Regions from separate parts of the Pseudoalteromonas sp. L1 genome, predicted to be linked through region 1. Evidence: predicted binding sites of a transcription regulator. Region 1 holds the regulator's gene; each other region holds the start of a gene.
The links. Region 1 encodes sigma-54, which starts transcription at its own class of promoters, with help from an activator protein. Its sites were predicted from a motif close to GTTGGCACGNNNNTNGNNT; they were not measured.
Positions count from the first base shown of each region.

Region 2: dps (DNA starvation/stationary phase protection protein Dps) is a predicted target of sigma-54. The motif match lies at 1,469-1,487, and genes of this name have one in related genera.
Region 3: fliS (flagellar export chaperone FliS) is a predicted target of sigma-54. The motif match lies at 1,281-1,299, and genes of this name have one in related genera.
Region 4: L3V38_RS12355 (CsbD family protein) is a predicted target of sigma-54. The motif match lies at 1,637-1,655, and genes of this name have one in related genera.

Region 1 covers NZ_JAKKCT010000005.1:284,545-287,677, forward strand. Annotated here, with positions in the region: gene lptB (LPS export ABC transporter ATP-binding protein) at 1-461, shown strand, start outside; gene L3V38_RS16420 (RNA polymerase factor sigma-54) at 570-2,066, shown strand; gene hpf (ribosome hibernation promoting factor) at 2,093-2,380, shown strand; gene ptsN (PTS IIA-like nitrogen regulatory protein PtsN) at 2,384-2,836, shown strand; gene rapZ (RNase adapter RapZ) at 2,837-3,133, shown strand, end outside.
Region 2 covers NZ_JAKKCT010000003.1:409,500-412,632, forward strand. Annotated here, with positions in the region: gene L3V38_RS11940 (GGDEF domain-containing protein) at 1-764, shown strand, start outside; gene L3V38_RS11945 (CBS domain-containing protein) at 904-1,323, shown strand; gene dps (DNA starvation/stationary phase protection protein Dps) at 1,575-2,093, shown strand; gene corA (magnesium/cobalt transporter CorA) at 2,146-3,102, opposite strand.
Region 3 covers NZ_JAKKCT010000001.1:285,861-288,993, reverse strand. Annotated here, with positions in the region: gene L3V38_RS01275 (sigma-54 dependent transcriptional regulator) at 1-1,035, opposite strand, end outside; gene fliS (flagellar export chaperone FliS) at 1,343-1,744, shown strand; gene L3V38_RS01265 (hypothetical protein) at 1,701-2,033, shown strand; gene fliD (flagellar filament capping protein FliD) at 2,314-3,133, opposite strand, start outside.
Region 4 covers NZ_JAKKCT010000003.1:506,993-510,125, forward strand. Annotated here, with positions in the region: gene hrpB (ATP-dependent helicase HrpB) at 1-1,452, opposite strand, end outside; gene L3V38_RS12355 (CsbD family protein) at 1,694-1,891, shown strand; gene L3V38_RS12360 (lipase family protein) at 1,933-3,075, opposite strand; gene L3V38_RS12365 (DUF6795 domain-containing protein) at 3,097-3,133, opposite strand, start outside.

The DNA of each region.
Region 1 (3,133 bases):
TTTTTAGAAAGTTGACAGTCTACCAAAACCTGATGGCGATTCTTGAAACACGCAAAGATCTTAAAAAACAGCAACGAGAAGAAACACTCAATAACCTGCTTGATGAATTTAGTATTCAGCACATCCGAGATAGCCAAGGTATGGCGCTATCAGGAGGCGAGCGTCGCCGTGTTGAAATCGCGCGAGCATTAGCCGCAGATCCAAAATTTATTCTGCTAGATGAGCCTTTTGCTGGTGTTGATCCAATTTCAGTGTTAGATATAAAGAAAATTATAGAGCATTTGAAAAACCGTGGTATCGGTGTACTAATAACTGACCATAATGTTCGAGAAACCCTTGATGTTTGTGAAAAAGCCTACATTGTTTCTCATGGGGAGCTAATTGCATCAGGCACGCCTGAGCACGTATTAGCAGACCAAACGGTACGCGATGTCTATCTAGGCGAGCAATTCAGGTTGTAACCAATACACCACCGACTAGAGCATCTGCTAGACTTACAATAATGACAACATATTGATATTGACTCAAAGTAGTATCAATAAATGATTTAAAAGGATTGTTAGGGATACATGAGGCAATCATTACAGCTGCGCATGGGCCAGCAACTTACAATGACTCCACAACTGCAACAAGCCATTCGCTTATTGCAGCTTAGTACATTGGATCTCCAGCAAGAAATACAAGAAGCGCTTGATAGTAATCCTCTGCTTGAAGTGGAAGAAGCGGATTATAATGAAGAAGCGATCGGTAAAAACGAACAAAAATCTGACTCTGATGATTCACAAGTCGCAGCTACAGCAGAAGAAGCACCAAGTGAATACGAGCAAGAAAGCAGTGATGCACTCAATAAAGATACCGTCAGTGACGACCTAGCAATGGATGTCACGTGGGATGAGTACATGAGTGCAGCCCCTTCAACCTCGTCAGGGCCAATGCCAGAAGATGAGTCTATTTACCAAGGTGCGTCAACCGAAACTCTCCATGAATACCTGATGTGGCAACTACAGTTGACTCCATTTAGTCCGACCGACGAAGCAATTGCTGTTGCTATAGTCGAAGCTATCGATGACTCAGGTATTTTAACTGTGAGTTGTGAGGATATTGTTGAAAGCTTTAATCAAAATGATGATGAAGAAGAAATAGAACTTGATGAAGTCGAAGCGGTCTTAAAAAGAATACAGTTATTTGATCCTGTCGGCATTGGTGCTCGCAGCTTACAAGAGTGCCTATGTATACAACTTCGTCAATTCGATGCAGATACACCTTATTTGGCTGAAACTAAAATGGTTTTATCTGAGCACATCGAATTATTAGCAAGTCGCGACTATCGTACTTTGATGAAAAAGACTAAGCTTAAAGAAAACGAGCTTAAAGAAGTGATGACGCTTATCCATAGCTTGAACCCTAAGCCTGCAGATAGCATCGTACGTGAAGAGTCTGAATACGTCATACCTGATGTATCGGTAAAAAAAGTAAAAGGTCGTTGGGTGGTTGAGCTAAACCCTGACTGTATGCCAAAGATCAGAGTAAACAGCCAGTATGCGGCTATGTCACGCTCTGTAAAATCAAGCAGTGACAGCCAGTTTATTCGCTCTCATCTGCAAGAAGCTAAGTGGTTTATTAAAAGCTTAGAGAGCCGGAATGATACTTTATTAAAAGTAACGAACTGTATTGTTCAACAACAACAAGCTTTCTTTGAACACGGCCCAGAAGCGATGAAGCCGATGGTGCTAAATGATGTCGCTGAAATGGTCGAAATGCATGAATCGACGATTTCACGGGTAACAACGCAAAAATATATGCATACCCCAAGGGGTATTTTTGAGTTGAAATATTTCTTCTCAAGCCACGTCAGCACAGAAAATGGTGGCGAGTGTTCATCAACGGCAATACGCGCTTTAATCAAAAAGCTTATTGCCGCAGAAAACTCAGCGAAGCCATTGAGTGACAGTAAGATTGCAGATATATTGGCTGAGCAAGGAATTAAAGTAGCTAGACGTACAATTGCAAAATACCGAGAGTCTCTAGCAATACCGCCGTCTAATCAGCGTAAAAGCTTGATTTAGACGTTTTACATAGAAGGAAAATGCTTATGCAACTAAACCTAACTGGTCGTCATGTAGAAATCACAGATTCATTAAAAGACTATGTAAACACCAAGTTTGCGAAACTAGAAAGGCATTTTGATCATATTAATAATGTTCATGTCATTCTAGATGTAGAAAAATTAAGTCAAAAAGCAGAAGCAACTTTACATGTAAACGGAGGCGAACTGTTTGCCTCTACAGAGCATCAAGATATGTACGCGGCCATCGACTCGCTAATTGATAAGCTTGATCGCCAAGTTATTAAACACAAAGAGAAATTAGCTCGACACTAAATTATGAAACTTAGTTCACTTACTAGCCAGGACTGCAGCAAAGCTGCGGTCCTTTTTAATAGCAAAAAAAGAATTCTCGAATTTATCAGCGAACTCGCTCATGAGCAGCTTCCTCATCTATCGCAGCAAGATATTCTTAATGCTTTACTCAATCGAGAAAAGTTGGGGAGTACAGGAATTGGTAGAGGCATTGCTATTCCGCATGGCCGTATGTCGGGTGCTGATAAACCACATGCGTTTATTATAGTGAGCGAATCGCCAATTAACTTTGATGCAATTGACAACCGCCCTGTTGATATTTTTGTTGCACTCATCGTACCTGATGGAGACTGCCAACTTCATTTAAAGACCTTATCAACAATTGCTGATAGACTAAAAGATAAAGAATTTTGTAAACAGTTACGCAGCGCAAAAACCGATCAGGAACTGTTTCAAGTTATTGCATCAGAGGCATAAATGGAATTAATTATTATCAGTGGCCGTTCTGGCTCAGGTAAATCAGTCGCTTTACGAGTCCTTGAGGACCTTGGTTATTATTGCGTTGATAATATTCCTGTAAACCTATTACCTTCGCTAGTGCGTAGTGTCTCTGATAATTACGACAAAATAGCGGTCAGTATCGATGTGCGTAACCTGCCAAAAGAGCAACAAGAATTTAATGATATTCTTGAATACTTGCCAGGTTTCGCCAATCCAACATTATTTTACCTTGATAGTGATGATCAAACACTCATTAAACGTTTCTCTGAGACA
Region 2 (3,133 bases), on a different contig from region 1:
AGGCATGCTTTACGCTAACTGTGTTACCTGCCCTTATTTACTTTACTTTTACCCGGGCACTACACAAAAGCAATATAGGCAATACAGTACTTTTGGCAGCGCAATGTATTTTACTTTTAGTGCCTATTACTCAGTTAACTATTATCACTCATTCACATAACCTACTGACACTTTACTCATTAACAGTGATTGCTCATGCCACAGTGTTTGTCATGACAGGGTTTGGGCTTATCACTACTCTGCTAATCGATGAAAAACGACGCTACGCTGAACTATCACTCAAGGATCCTCTAACCAATTTATACAATCGTCGAGGTCTTCAGTATATTTTGGAAAAACGGCAGTTATTGACTAATCAGCATGCGGCTTTTCTTTATGCAAGCGCTTTAGACATCGACTTTTTTAAAAGCATAAATGATAACTACGGGCATGAAGCAGGAGACTTAGTACTAGAAGTATTTGCCGAACTTTTGCAACACCATCTACACCAAGAAGATCTTTGCTGCCGCTTAGGGGGCGAGGAATTTCTCATTCTCAGTATTGAAAAATCCTCAGATCAAGCCTACCAAAAGCTTGAAGAGCTCCGCCAAATTATCGAATCAAGTCAAATTGAATATAAGGAACAAATCATTTCACTCACAGCCAGTTTTGGCCTAACTCATTGGCAACAAGCAGATACATTTGACGACTTAATTAACCGAGCAGATAAAGCCCTCTATTCGGCTAAAAACAATGGCCGTAACCGAATTGAAACCATACTTTAATCATCTGCACAGTTTAATTTCAATTCCTTATCATTAAAAAATTTAAGTAATTAATCATAAACTTTGATCTAGGTGAAGTGCACTCAATCATATTCAGACTACACTGATACCAACGTGATTAAATTACTAGGACTTTACCATGACACACCTTGTTTCAGACCTGATGACGCCCGATCCGCTGGCGATCACCGCAGAAAACTCATTGCATGATGCTCATAACTTAATGAAAGAAAAAAACATTCGGCACATTCCTGTCATTAATGAGCATGGTGGTTTAGTTGGCATGCTGACACAAAAGATCATGATCGCTCAAGTCATGAGTATTATGGCTAACTTCAGTGCCAGTGCACTTGAACGCAAAGAAAAGCAAACTAAAGTGCAAGATATTATGGCCACTGATTTCACAAGTATTTCACCTAATCAACCACTACACGAAGTAGCAAAGTTTTTTGTTGAAAACCGTCACGGCTGTATGCCCGTTGTCGATGATGATAATAACTTAGTTGGCATTTTAACCTCTTCTGACTTTGTTCGTTTAGCAGCGGCCTTGTTCTCTTAGCGATTTCTGTTCCTCGCTTCTGCACACTGAATTTTTTACATAGAGTGTGCAGACTTTTCATGTTCATTCAGTATCATGTTGGGCGCCCTGAAAACAAAAACAAAAACAAACCATTTAAAAACAAAGACTTAAAATCATTTAAGATATCGGCATAACGATTGCTTCTACTCTAATAACTTCGCTTTTTAAGTAACGACTAAGTAACTTAAAAGCTTTATGGAAATACAATTTTAGAGAATCTCGGAGGAGTAATGAGTAATACATCATCAAAAGTCGCTGAATTCACGGCCCCAGGCGTTAATAACGAATCAGCAGCCGATACAATTGCTATTTTAGACAAGCGCATGGTCGCTTTAATCGATTTACACCTTACTCTTAAGCATATCCACTGGAATGTTGTCGGTCCAAATTTTATCGGCGTGCATGAAATGCTTGATCCACAAGTGAGTGCCGTTCAAGAAATGACCGACACTATTGCCGAGCGCATTGCAACTATGGGCGGTGTTCCGGTTGGCACACCACAGTCAATTGTTGATCGCCGCGAGTGGAAAGATTACTCGCTAGGCAAAGGGCTAGTGTCTGATCACTTAACTGCTCTTGATAAAGTTTATAACGGCGTTAATAAAGATCACCGCAAGGCGCTTGAGCAACTTGCTGAATTAGACCCTGTTTCTGAAGATATGATCACAGGTCAACTTGCAGAGCTTGAACAGTTCCAATGGTTTGTTCGTGCCCATATCGAATCATCTACAGGCGAATTAAAAGGTTAACACTTCTATCCGAAGACCCCTTGCCCAGCTAGCGCTGGGCTTTTTTATGCCCTTACAGCCAACCTTTATGTTTAAAAAATAAATAAGGCGCGAAGCCGGACAGTAGCATAATGGCAATAGCAAACGGGTAGCCCCAAGCCCACTCAAGCTCTGGCATGCTATTAAAATTCATACCATAAATGCTCGCAACAACTGTGGGAGGTAAAAAAACCACCGACGCAATCGAGAAAGTTTTAATGATTTGGTTTTGCTCAATATTAATAAAACCCTGGGTTGAATCCATCAAGAAATTTACTTTATCAAACAAAAAAGTACAGTGAGACATCAGGGTATCGATATCAAGTACAATCTCGCGAAGTGATTCACGATCTTCTGTGGGTGCGCCAAGGTAACGCAGTAAAAACGAAATGTTGCGACGGGTATCCATTAAACATAAACGTACTTTACCGTTGTTGTCCTCAAGCCGTGCAATTCGACTTACTGCTTGTTCTAAGTCTGAATCATCTTCTTCAAGTACATAGGCACTGAGGTTTTCTAATTGATGATGCATGTCTTCAAGCATATCCGCATGATTTTCGACCTTTTGATCGAATAAAGTCACCAGTAATTGTTTAGGGTTATCACATGCCACTTGCCCTTTACGAGCACGAAGTCTTAATAAACGAAAATCAGCTAATTCATCATCACGAATCGTCAATAAACAATTATCTTGTAATAAACACGCAACTGTCACCGTATTAAAACGTCCTTCATTTGGCGACATAAACAGAGCATGTACATGAAGCCCTTCATGATCAATAAAGCAACGCGACGATGCTTCGATTTCTTCAACATCATCAGCCGCAGGCAAAGTAATGTTTAAGGTACTAGCAAGGGCGCGACGCTCTTCGTCTGTTGGGTCAATCGTATCAATCCAATGGGCATTTTTAATGGATGTGGCCAATGGCGTGTCGGGGGCAGGTTCTATTTGTGTTATTACGCCTTGGTTGATTGAAAAAAATCTTAACATATGCCCCACTCTTTTTTACCCACGTGACAAA
Region 3 (3,133 bases), on a different contig from region 1:
AATATTGCCAGGCCACGCATGCTCTTTTAAACTTTGAATCGCGCGCTCAGTGAACTTGGCTGTGGTGCCACTTTGCTCGTTTACACGGCGCATTAACTCTTTTAATAACAGTGGAATATCGTCTGCGCGTTCGCTTAGTGATGGGTTTTCAATCGGGAATACATTTAAGCGATAAAAAAGATCTTCACGAAAATCCCCTTTTTCGATCATATCCTCAAGGTTTCTGTGGGTTGCAGCAATGATGCGCACATCAGCCTGAATAGGCTTAGTCCCCCCTACCCGCTCATAGCTTCTCTCTTGTAAAACACGTAGTAACTTCACCTGCATTTGCAATGGCATGTCACCAATTTCATCTAAAAAGAGCGTGCCACCTTGCGCCAATTCGAAGCGACCTTTACGTGCAGAAATCGCACCTGTAAAAGCGCCTTTTTCATGACCAAATAACTCACTTTCAAGTAACTCCCCAGGAATTGCTCCGCAGTTTACTGGAACAAATGGTCCTGTGTTACGCTTTGACAATAAGTGAACATTACGGGCGACAACTTCTTTACCAGTGCCAGATTCACCTAAAATGAGCACATTGGCATCTGTTTTTGCGACTTGTTCAATTAAAAATCGAACGTCTTTGACTGCGTCAGTTTCACCCACTAAACCATCAAATGATTTATGCGATTTAGACTGTTTATGCTCGCCTGGCAACATACGTTGATATTGCTGACAATCATGCAAAAGCTGGGTAGTCACATCATGGTTAAAGGGTTCACAAATTAACCCCACCACGTTAGCAATACTCAATAACGGCTTGAGTGTTTCACCTATCAGTAAGAATGGGATAGCAGGAAACTGCTTTATAACGGTTTCATGACTTAGTTGCTGTAAAGCCCCAAGAATGACCATACACTCTTGCTGTTGGTGCTTTTCACAAAATGTTTGCAGTGTTGACTCATCAACCAATTGAACAGCTTCACCTATAAAGGTAAGTGCTGCATGTAAACCTATCGCACGATTATTATTATTGTCTAAAATTAAGATCATTATTGGCGAACCATAGTTACCACTCGGTTAGTTAATTTTTAAATTGTAAGCGAGTTTGAACGGGATGCAAGCGCAAAGCGGCAATTTATTGACATCAACGCCAAAAAATAGTCACTTAGTAGAAAAAGCAATACTAAACTACTAACTTAACTCAATAGAGAAGTTTTTACTTTGGTGCAGCTACGCACATTTGTATAATTCATCTAGACTAAGATAAAGAAAAAGTTAATTCTGCCGATACTATCTATGGCACTAATATTGCTTAGATTTGTTTTATTAATTGGTGTTTTAATTATAGGATTTTCTCATGGCACACATCTCAGTAAAAAAGTACAGTCAGGTTAGCGTTAGCAACATCAACGAAATGACACCGTACGAGCAGATAAACCTTATCTTCAATAATATCATTGGCAGATTAGCGGCAACAAAGGGCTTTATTGAACGTAAAGAACTTGAAAAAAAGGGTGAGAATATCTCTAGTAGCATTTTATTGTTTGGCGCTTTACAAGACGCTTTAAACTTTGAGAAAGGCGGAGAAATTTCTAATAACCTTTTATCACTTTACGACTTTTGCCAACGCCGTCTAACAGAAGCAAATATCAATAATGATATTGATGCAATTGATGACGTTATTCGAATCGTAAAAGAAATAAAAGAAGGCTGGGATGCAATTCCAGCAGATGAGCGCACACCTAAAGCTGATCAATAAAATGCCTAATAATCTGACTCTGGACGAGCAACTCACTGCCCTTTCAGAGCATATAGATAAAACTGAGATTGAGCTTGCCAGCCAATCGTTAGTGGCTATCGATAAAAAGCTAAGGGCTTGGTGTGAAAGTAGCACACCTCCAACCGAACAAGAGCTCTTAGCAATACAAACCCGTATTTCTTCCGCCATGGCCAGACTAAAAAGCGCAAGAGACAAAACACAAGCCGAGCTTCTCAGCCAACGAAAATCAAACAAGGCTATCTCTAAATATAAAGCAACTAAGCGCTAATCAAGCGTTTAGTTGTTTTTATTACCTCAATTGCGCGACTACATCACGGGTTAATATTACTTTTGCTATATCAATTGCGCGACATAAGTCGCGACTACAATACGAGTTAATATCACTTTTGTTATTTATTTTCGCAGCATAAAGGTCGACGTGGGTAAACTAATTATGTTTGTGAGGGTTTTCAAGCAAAGCGTAATACTTGATAAAAAATAGTTTGTACACCAAAACAAAAAAGCGCCAAAGAAGTTGGCGCTTAAATAAGGAAAAGTGATAAGTTTTACTAATTACTCTTTTTAACAACCCCTGGCATATTATCAAGCTGCGCTTGAACATAACTACTGGTTGAGTTTAGCTGTGCAACAAGTAAATCCATGCTGTTATATTGTGCATATAAACGAGACTCTAAAGATTCCATTTTTCTTGCAAAATCAATGCGCTCATCATCTAAACCATCTAACTGAGTTTGTTTACTGTCAATTCTGTTTTGAACAATACCATCAGAGTCAGTATAAAAGCTCATTAGCTCATCAAAAGACTGCGCAAAGCCGCCCTCGTCTTCATTGTCACCTAAAAAGAATTCTTGAACTAAATCCACATCTGCTTTTACTTGCTCATCTAAACGCTCTGCATCTAAGGTCAGTTTACCGTAACGGTCTGCTTCAACCCCAAGCTTGGATAATGACAAACTACTGCCATCACTCAAGCCAACTTCATTGGTTAGCTGTTGGCGAAGCTTTGACATCACACCACGAAGCATAGAGTCACCGGCCATAACCCCAGCTCCGTCTTCGCCTGAGCGGCCAAGATTTTTGCTTAGCTCAAGTAACTCATTATAGCTTTCAATAAAACTGTTTAAGCCAGCCTTTATGTTACTATTATTCTCAGTAACCTTTAATGAGCTGTCATCATCATCTGCACCGTGTACTTTTTTAGCTGTAATATCTACGCCATCGATAACATTCTTAAACTCATTCGTGTTACTGGTCACGGTGAGTGTGCCATCAATGGTAATTTGTGCATTCTGCGCAGCATCAACTTCGGTTAAATTAGTAACATGATTAGCAGGATCGGCATCTGATACATCATATGCTAAGCGAGAA
Region 4 (3,133 bases), on a different contig from region 1:
CACTGCCTTCAAATTTAAACGTGATAGCCAATAGTTTAATTGTTGCTTAAACAGTGGATGAGGCTTTGTATGCATGCTGTGAAGTGCAAGCTTAAGATCAGCAGGTATACTCACACGACTCTCAAGCAGCGCCACTAAGTATGCAGCGAGTTCATAAATTCCCGGCATACTTGCTTGAAGTTGCTTAGCCTTAATAAGCATATGTGATAAACGAATATCCGCTCCAAAACTAAGCATTTGGCTACCGATTTTTGTTAGTTTTTCATTTTCATCAAGCGCTTCAAGCATTTTTAAAAGTGCTGTTGCGTGTTTAATTTGCTGTGGGCTTGGTGCATCAAGAAGGTTTAGTTCAGTAACAGCTGCGCCCCACTGCTTAGTTTCAAGCAGTAGTTGGCTAATATCACTTGTTAGGATTTCTGGGGCGTCATGGCTGTTACGACGTTCAAACGTTTGCTTACTACCTAGACGATATACCACACCAGCTTCTAAACGCCCTGCACGGCCTGCGCGTTGTACCGCAGAGGAACGAGAGATGCTTTGGGTTACAAGTTCAGTTACCCCAGTTTTTAAGTTGAAGCTGGCTGCACGGCGCTTACCGCTGTCGACAACAATACGGATCCCTTCAATCGTTAAGCTGGTTTCGGCTACATTTGTTGTCAGCACGACTTTTCGCTTACCTTGTTGTGCAGGAGCTATAGCAGCTTGTTGCTCTCCTTTGCTTTGTTCACCAAATAAAGTAAACACTTCGCAATCATCAGCAAGATCGTTCAATGCCTGTTTTACACGTAAAATTTCTCGCTGACCTGGTAAAAACACCAAAGCACTACCAGTTTGCTCATTGAGTGCTTGCTTAATAACCGCAGGTATATCCTCTAACCATCGGCTTTCATCTTTAAGTGGAACATAAATTTCATCAATTGGGTAACTTCGCCCTTCAGATGATATTATTGGGCAGTCAAAAAACTCACTGTACCGTTCACCGTCTAAGGTGGCCGACATGAGTAAGATTTTTAAATCGTCTCTAAGGGCTGCTTGTGTTTCAAGCGCAAAAGCGAGGGCTGTGTCTGCGGCAATCGAGCGTTCATGAAATTCATCAAAAATAAGTAAATCGACACCGGTTAACTCAGGGTCATTTTGTAGCATCCGTGTCAGCATCCCTTCTGTCACAATTTCCAGCTTGGTTGCATTACTAATTTTTGATTCACCCCTAATGCGCAAACCAACACTTTCACCAACGGCCTCATTTTGTAAAGACGCCAAGTATTGAGCAATATTACGTGCAGCCAAACGCCTAGGTTCAAGCATAACAATCCGCTTGAAGTGGCCTGCTTGCATCAGCGTTAATGGCAGCCATGTTGATTTACCTGCCCCTGGTGGTGCTTGCAGCAAAGCCATAGGGTTATTTTGTATCGTTGTTAACAATGATTGGTAAATATCTTGTACGGGCAGCACGTTTCTTTCTCTTACTTTATTTTTAGCTATTGTAACAAAAACAGTCGACGACAATGACTCTCCCTTGCAAGAAAAAGTTACAGGGTTTTATAAATAACTAAGAACAAATTGCAGTAAAAAATAAACGCCTTATAGTTAAAGCTCATTACCTACAATAATTTCAATAACTTAACTGATTAAATTGAATGGCATATCAATTGCTTCTATTAAAGTGAATGTTTAACAAAGTAAGGAGATAATGATGAACAGCGATCGTTTAGAAGGCAATTGGAAAGAGTTAAAAGGTAAAGTGCAACGTAAATGGGGCGACCTTACCAATGATGATTTAGATAGAATCGAAGGTAGCCGTACAGAGCTTGTTGGTAAAATCCAGCAAAAATACGGCAAATCGAAAGAAGAAGCAGAGCGTGAAGTTAATGACTTTGAGAAAAGCCATTAATTTTGCAACCTAACAAAAGCCGCCATCGGCGGCTTTTGTACTTATTTTGTTAGTGCTATTGCTTGGCCTGCAAGAGAAAACACATTTTTAAGCATTAACTTTAAAATATGCCTGATGGATGCATACGTAAATGAGATTGCTTTAAATGGATAGCCGCAAAAAGCCAGCATGTAACCTAAAATCCCCTTCACATCACTCGTATAATTTTTAGAGAGATCGATACTGTCGGTTAATGCTTTAGCAATTTGGTCATAGACGGTAAGCGTATTCGTGTAGTGGTTTTGTATCGCATATAACTTGCCTGTATCACGTAAATATGTGATTAATGCAGCGCCTATTTTTCTTGCCCATCTTGAAGTACGGCTGCACTCTAATCGCTTATCATAATCAAGCCTGACTTCTTCTTGAATCCGTTTTTCCATACCTTTATTGATTGCAGCATAACTTTTAAAATTACTCGCAGTATGTAAGTAGCCTGGCGTCTGGTCTGTCATACTATGGGCTTTTGGAGTAATTGTTGCAGCACCATTTAAAATATATTCTTGCTCCGTATGCATAAATGGCCAGACAGGCACTAAAGGTACGGGGTCAGCGGCATGCACACAGCGATAAATATGGTTATTTGTTGCAGCTTCTGTCTGTATAGCAAAGCTATGATAACCAACTCGTGGAGCACCAAAAGTATAAAGCTTCACATTTGCACCAAAGTGATTTTTTAACCAATTCGCAGCTAAATTAGCCAAAGCACCGCCTAAGCTATGACCCACAACATGTATATTTAGCTTTTTGCTCGCTTTTTTACTAAAAAATTGTTCTAACTGCTTTCTAAATGAGTTAAAAGTGTGATTAAACCCCGCATGCACAGGCTGACTATTGCTACAGGTACTCAAACCACAATTAAGGTCAGTAATCACATCTCGCATTTTTGCCGTGCCGCGTAGTGCTAAGACATAATCACCTTCAAACAGTCCCTTTTTGCCTTTTGCAATGCAACCAAAGTTGGTCGAATGAGTAAAAACGCGTTCAAGAATAGAGCCACTGACACCTTTGATAGAGCCAGCTTCCATTGAAAAAGTATGTTCTAATCGGCCATAATATTCAGTAGACTCTAATGGGGCCCTTTCCAACGTTTCATAGGCCAATGCGGCAAAATCAGCAGCAAAAGCTGGCGTTAATGTTTTCATATTTATTTCCCTATATTAGAATTAATGGTCTTCATCATCAGATTCAATTTCCGATAAT